Streptomyces venezuelae: one gene and its partner. The protein of the gene in region 1 interacts with the protein of each later gene in a pairwise test. Links are inferred from orthologs where the notes say so. Each region holds a gene or a part of one and is shown on either strand. Other genes may lie near its edges. The genes, in order: panC and DEJ48_RS31435.

The links.
Region 2: the proteins of panC (region 1) and DEJ48_RS31435 interact in binary tests that used the Escherichia coli proteins (3 or more experiments, as listed by UniProt). The link is inferred for Streptomyces venezuelae from one-to-one orthologs.

The regions. Positions count from the first base shown.
Region 1 is NZ_CP029192.1:4,072,490-4,075,791, reverse strand. The notes cover bases 145-3,135. They hold panC (pantoate--beta-alanine ligase), read left to right. Parts: upstream 145-1,133; coding sequence 1,134-2,138; downstream 2,139-3,135. Other genes in these bases: DEJ48_RS17420 (L-aspartate oxidase), read left to right, coding at 2,194-3,135; DEJ48_RS17430 (Rossmann-like and DUF2520 domain-containing protein), read left to right, coding at 190-1,137. In the rest of the region: DEJ48_RS17435 (threonine aldolase family protein), read right to left, coding at 1-42; more of DEJ48_RS17420, read left to right, coding at 3,136-3,302. UniProt on the Escherichia coli protein: Catalyzes the condensation of pantoate with beta-alanine in an ATP-dependent reaction via a pantoyl-adenylate intermediate.
Region 2 is NZ_CP029192.1:7,118,455-7,121,531, reverse strand. What follows is about bases 155-2,920. They hold DEJ48_RS31435 (NUDIX hydrolase), read left to right. Parts: upstream 155-1,152; coding sequence 1,153-1,689; downstream 1,690-2,920. Other genes in these bases: DEJ48_RS31420 (NADP-dependent oxidoreductase), read right to left, coding at 2,490-2,920; DEJ48_RS31425 (DUF202 domain-containing protein), read left to right, coding at 2,131-2,463; DEJ48_RS31430 (YidH family protein), read left to right, coding at 1,742-2,134; DEJ48_RS31440 (glucose 1-dehydrogenase), read left to right, coding at 324-1,106; DEJ48_RS31445 (TetR family transcriptional regulator), read left to right, coding at 155-327. Also shown: more of DEJ48_RS31445, read left to right, coding at 1-154; more of DEJ48_RS31420, read right to left, coding at 2,921-3,077.

The DNA of each region.
Region 1 (3,302 bases):
CCGCGGCTCCGGCTGCTCTTCTACTGCGCTTTCAGAGGGCATCCTCCGAGCATGGCCCGTTCACCGTTCACCGGTCATATGAATAACCACAGGCTGTGGACAGCGGAGGACGCGGCGCCAACCGATCGCGTTAACATGACGAGAAATCGTCCGGTACCCCGAGCGGACTGGAACGGAAGGCGCCGCCGCGTGAACGCATCGCATCAGCCAGACCCGCGGGACCGCCCCGCGAGGCTCACCGTGGGAGTCGTGGGAGCGGGCCGGGTGGGACCCGCGCTCGCCGCGTCGTTGCAGCTCGCGGGGCACCGTCCGGTGGCCGCGTCCGGCGTGTCCGACACGTCGGTGCGGCGGGCCGCCGCCCTGCTCCCCGACGTCCCCCTCGTCCCGCCCGCCGAGGTACTCGAACGGGCCGACCTGGTGCTCCTGACCGTCCCCGACGACGCCCTTCCCGGCCTCGTCGAGGGCCTCGCCGAGACCGGCGCGGTGCGCCCGGGCCAGCTGCTCGTCCACACCTCCGGGCGGTACGGCACACAGGTCCTCGAACCCGCCCTGCGCGCCGGGGCCCTGCCGCTCGCGCTGCACCCCGCCATGACGTTCACCGGCACCGCCGTCGACGTGCAGCGCCTCGCGGGATGCTCCTTCGGAGTGACCGCACCCGAGGAGCTGCGGCTCGCCGCCGAGGCCCTGGTCATCGAGATGGGCGGCGAGCCCGAGTGGATCGCCGAGGAGAACCGCCCGCTCTACCACGCGGCCCTCGCCCTGGGCGCGAACCACCTGGTCACGCTGGTCGCCGAGTCCATGGAGCTGCTCCGCGACGCGGGCGTCGCGGCCCCCGACCGCATGCTCGGCCCGCTGCTCGGCGCCGCCCTGGACAACGCGCTCCGCTCGGGCGACGCGGCGCTCACCGGGCCCGTCGCGCGCGGCGACGCGGGCACCGTCGCCGCCCATGTCGCCGAGTTGCGCAAGCACGCCCCGCAGACCGTCGCGGGGTACCTCGCGATGGCCCGCGCCACCGCCGACCGCGCCCTCGCCCACGGCCTGCTCAAGCCGGAGCTCGCCGAGGACCTCCTCGGCGTGCTGGCCAACGGCGCGCAGGGCACCACAGGATCCGGCGGCGCCGAAGGGGGCACCCGATGAGCGCCACGCTCCTGCACACCGCCGAACCGCTCCGCACGCGCGTGCGTGCGGGCCGCCGGGCCGTCGTCATGACCATGGGCGCCCTGCACGACGGGCACGCCTCCCTGGTCCGCGCCGCACGCCGCGTCGCAGGACCGGAGGGCGAGGTCGTCGTCACGGTCTTCGTGAACCCGCTCCAGTTCGGCGCGGGCGAGGACCTCGACCGCTACCCGCGCACCCTCGAAGCGGACATCAAGATCGCCGAACAGGCCGGTGCGGACATCGTGTTCGCCCCCTCCGTGGACGAGGTCTACCCCGGCGGCGAACCCCAGGTCCGCGTCGGAGCGGGCCCCATGGGCACCGTTCTCGAAGGCGCCACCCGCCCCGGGCACTTCGACGGCATGCTCACCGTCGTCGCCAAGCTGCTGCATCTCACCGCGCCCGACGTGGCCCTCTTCGGGCAGAAGGATGCCCAGCAGCTCGCCCTGATCCGCCGCATGGTCCGCGACCTCGACTTCCCCGTGGAGATCGTCGGCGTCCCCACCGTCCGCGAGGACGACGGCCTGGCCCTCTCCAGCCGCAACCGCTACCTCGCCCCGGCCGAACGGCGCACCGCCCTCGCCCTCTCCCAGGCCCTCTTCGCCGGCCGCGACCGGCACGCCGCCCAGGAGGCGCTGCGCGCCCGCGCCGCCAGCGCCCCCGCCTCACGCGCGCGTGCCGTCGCCCTGAGCGAGATCGGCGAGTCCCGCGCGGCGGCCGACGCGCACGCCGTGGCGGAGTCCGCGGCGCCCTCCGCGACCGGCGGACCCGCCGCCGTCGTCGCCGCGGCCCGCCTCGTCCTCGACGAGGCCGCCCGCCTCGTCCCCCCGCTGGAGCTGGACTACGTGACGCTGGTGGACCCCGCCGACTTCACCGAGGTCCGCCCCGGCCACCACGGCGAGGCCGTCCTCGCCGTGGCCGCCAGGGTCGGCTCGACGCGGCTCATCGACAACATCCCGCTGACGTTCGGAGCCTCCGTATGAGCGCGCACCGTACGGCCCCGACCGCAGCAGCCGTCCACGCGAACGGAGTCCCCGCATGAGCGCCACCGGCATACGGCTGCACGCGCCCGCCCCCGGCTGGTCCCTCGACGCCGACATCGTGGTCGTCGGCTCCGGAGTGGCCGGACTGACGGCCGCCCTGCGCGGCGCGGCAGCCGGCCTCAGGACCGTCGTGGTGACCAAGGCCCGCCTGGACGCGGGCTCCACCCGCTGGGCGCAGGGCGGCGTCGCCGCGGCGCTCGGCGAGGGCGACACCCCCGAACAGCACCTGGACGACACGCTCGTGGCGGGCGTGGGGCTCTGCGACGAGGAGGCCGTGCGCACCCTCGTCACCGAGGGCCCCGGGGCCGTACGCCGCCTCATCGAGACCGGCGCCCTCTTCGACAAGGACGCCGATGGCGTCATCGAGCTGGCCCGCGAGGGCGGCCACCACCGCCGCCGCATCGTGCACGCGGGCGGCGACGCGACCGGTGCGGAGATCTCCCGCGCCCTCGTCGACGCGGTCCGCGCACGCGGCATCCCGACGGTCGAGAACGCGCTGGTCCTCGACCTCCTCACCGACGCCGACGGCCACACCGCGGGTGTCTCCCTGCACGTCATGGGGGAGGGCCAGCACGACGGCGTGGGCGCCGTCCACGCCCCCGCGGTCGTCCTCGCCACCGGCGGCATGGGTCAGGTCTTCGCCGCGACCACGAACCCGTCCGTCTCCACGGGAGACGGCGTCGCACTCGCCCTGCGCGCGGGCGCCGAGGTCTCCGACCTCGAATTCGTGCAGTTCCACCCCACGGTGCTCTTCCTCGGCGCGGACGCCGAGGGTCAGCAGCCGCTGGTCTCCGAGGCCGTACGGGGCGAGGGCGCGCACCTCGTGGACGCCGACGGCGTGCGCTTCATGGTCGGGCAGCACGAGCTGGCCGAGCTGGCGCCCCGCGACATCGTCGCCAAGGGCATCACGCGCCGCATGCAGGAAAAGGGCACCGACCACATGTTCCTGGACGCCAGGCACTTCGGCGCCGACATGTGGGAGAACCGCTTCCCGACGATCCTCGCGGCCTGCCGCGCGCACGGCATCGACCCGGTCACCGAGCCCATCCCGATCGCCCCCGCCGCGCACTACGCCTCCGGGGGCGTCCGCACCGACCCGCACGG
Region 2 (3,077 bases), 3.0 Mb from region 1 along the record:
CTGCGGATCTCCGCCCAGCTCAGCCACGAGAGCGGCGTCCGCACCCGTACCCCGCACCCCACCCTCGACGGCACCGTCTACTGGACGCTGATCGGGCGGATCGAGGACTGCCTCGTCTCCCTCGCCCCCGCCCTGCCCGAGCCGCTCCGCCTGGAACGGCTCGACCTCGCGCTCACCGTGGTCGGCGCCGCGCTGGGCGACCGCGCACGCCAGTACCTGGCCGACGCCACCCCTCTGACCGGCGAGGACGTCTTCCTCGCCGATCTCGTCGAGACCACCGCAGCGCTGCTGCGGGCCCCGCATCGCACCCCTGGAGACACCGCATGAGCCAGCACGACAGCCGGCACGACCTCACCGGCCGCACCGTCATCATCACCGGCGCCGCGCGCGGCCTCGGCGCGGAGGCGGCCCGCCAGGCCGTCGCCGCGGGCGCCAACGTCGTCCTCACCGACGTCCTCGCGGACGAGGGCGCGGCCACCGCCGCCGAGCTCGGCGAGCGCGCCCGGTTCGCGCGCCACGACGTGACGTCGGAGGAGGACTGGCAGCGCGTCGTCGACCTCGCCGTCACCGAGTTCGGCGGCCTGCACGGCCTGGTGAACAACGCCGGGATATCCACCGGCCAGTTCCTGGAGTCGGAGTCCGTCGAGCACTTCCGCAAGGTCCTCGACATCAACCTCACCGGCGTCTTCATCGGCATGAAGACCGCCGTGCCCGCCATGAAGGAGGCCGGGGGCGGCTCCATCGTGAACATCTCGTCCGCCGCCGGTCTGATGGGCCTCGCGCTGACCGCGGGCTACGGCGCGTCCAAGTGGGGCGTGCGCGGCCTCACCAAGATCGGCGCGGTGGAGCTCGGCACGGCCCGCATCCGCGTCAACTCCGTCCACCCCGGCATGACGTACACCCCGATGACCGCCCAGGTCGGCATCGAGAAGGGCGAGGGCAAGTACCCCAACACCCCGATGGGCCGGGTCGGCGAGCCGCACGAGATCGCCGGAGCCATGGTCTTCCTGCTCTCCGACGCCGCCTCCTACGTCACGGGAGCCGAGCTCGCCGTCGACGGCGGCTGGACGGCCGGGCCGACCGTGAAGTACGTCATGGGCCAGTGACCGCCCCTCCGGTCCCGTCGCACGGGGGTGGGGTTGGATGGGGCGCATGACCGCCGACAGCGGGCCCGCGCCCGACCCCAGCGAAGAGCTGATCACCATCGTCGACGAGCACGACGAGGTGGTCGGCGAGGCCCGGCGCGGCGAGGCGTACGCGCGCGGGCTGCGCCACCGGTGCACGTTCATCCTGGCGCGCGACGCCGAGGGCCGCGTCTTCGTGCACCGCCGCACCCCGACCAAGCTCGTCTTCCCCTCGCTGTACGACATGTTCGTCGGCGGCGTGGTCGGGGCCGGGGAGTCCTACGACGACGCGGCGCTGCGCGAGGCGGAGGAGGAGCTCGGCGTGCACGGACTGCCGCGCCCGACCCCGCTGTTCAAGTTCCTGTACGACGACGGCGCCGGGAAGTCCTGGTGGTCGTACCTCTACGAAGTCCGCTGCGAGCTGCCCGTGCGGCCGCAGGTCGAGGAGGTCGCCTGGCACGCCTTCGTCCCGGAGGAGGAGCTGGAGCGACGGCTCGACGAGTGGGAGTGGGTACCGGACGGACTCGACGCCTACCACCGGCTGCGGGCCTTTCGGGCGGCGTGACCGACGCGGTGCGGATCGGCGCGGCTTGATCGAGACCGCCTAGGGTGCGGCCGTGAGCAATTTCGTACAGAGCCTGAGGCTGTGGTTCGCGCCAGAGCGGATCCGCGAGGACGGCGACACCCCCGACTACCGCTTCTCCCTCGCCAACGAACGCACCTTCCTCGCCTGGCTGCGCACCGCGCTCGCGCTGATCGGCGGCGGCTTCGCCGTGGACCAGTTCCTGCCGGACCTGCGCTGGGGGTGGCGGATCGGGCTCGCGCTCGCGCTGCTCGTCTCGGGCGTCCTGTGCTCGCTGCGCGCGGTCAACCACTGGGTGCGGTGCGAGCGGGCCATGCGGCGCGGCGAGGACCTGCCGTCCAGCCGCTTCCCGACGGTGCTGAGCCTGGCCGTCGCGGTGGTCGCGGTCGCCATGGTGGTGGTCGTGCTGTTCGGGTGGGAGGGGTGACGGAGGGGGCCGGGTCCGGGGCCTCGCGGGTCCGTGATCCCGGACTGCAGCCGGAGCGCACCCGTCTCGCGTGGCGGCGTACGACCCTGTCGTGCACGGTGGCCGCGGTGCTCGCGGCCCGCGCGGTTCTGCACGGCGGGGCCACGGCGTTCGGCGTGCTCGCGTGCGCGCTGTGCCTGCTGCTCTGGCTCGGCTTCCTGGCGGTGGCGCACCGCCGGATGGTCACGCTGACGGCGCCCCGGCCCCGGACGATGTCGCTGCGGGCGGCACGGGGGGCGGCACTGTGCACGGTGGCGCTGGCGCTGTGCGCCGTGGTGATGCTCCTCTGAGGAGCATCACCACGCGAAGCCTGCCTTCAGTCCGCCCACTCCACCGTCACCACGATCTTCCCCCTGGTCCGCCCCTCCTCGCTCAGCCGGTGCGCCTCGGCCGCCCGCTCCAGCGGGAACGTCTTGTCCACGTGGACGGTCACGACGTCCTGCTCGGCGAGTTCGGACAGGCGCTGGAGGTCCGCGGCGACGGGGCGTACGAAGCAGTAGTGGCCGCCGAGGCCGATCACCCCGCCGTCCGCGATGGACGCGAGGCGGCCGCCGGGCGAGAGGAGTTCGGCGGACGCCTTCAGCGTGTCGCCGCCCACCGTGTCGAACGCCGCGTCGACGCCCTCCGGGGCGAGCCCGCGGACCCGGTCCACCAGGCCGTCCCCGTACGTGATCGGCTCGGCGCCCAGCTCGCGCAGGTAGTCGTGGTTGCGTTCGCTCGCGGTGCCGATGACGCGGGCGCCCGCGTGCCGGGCCAGCTGCACGGCGATCGAGCCGACGCCGCCCGCCGCCGCGTGCACGAGGACGACGTCGCCCTCGGTGACCTCAAGGGCCTGGTTGACGACCTGGTACGCGGTCAGCCCGGCGAGCGGCAGCCCCGCGGCCTCCTCGAAGGTGAGGTTGCG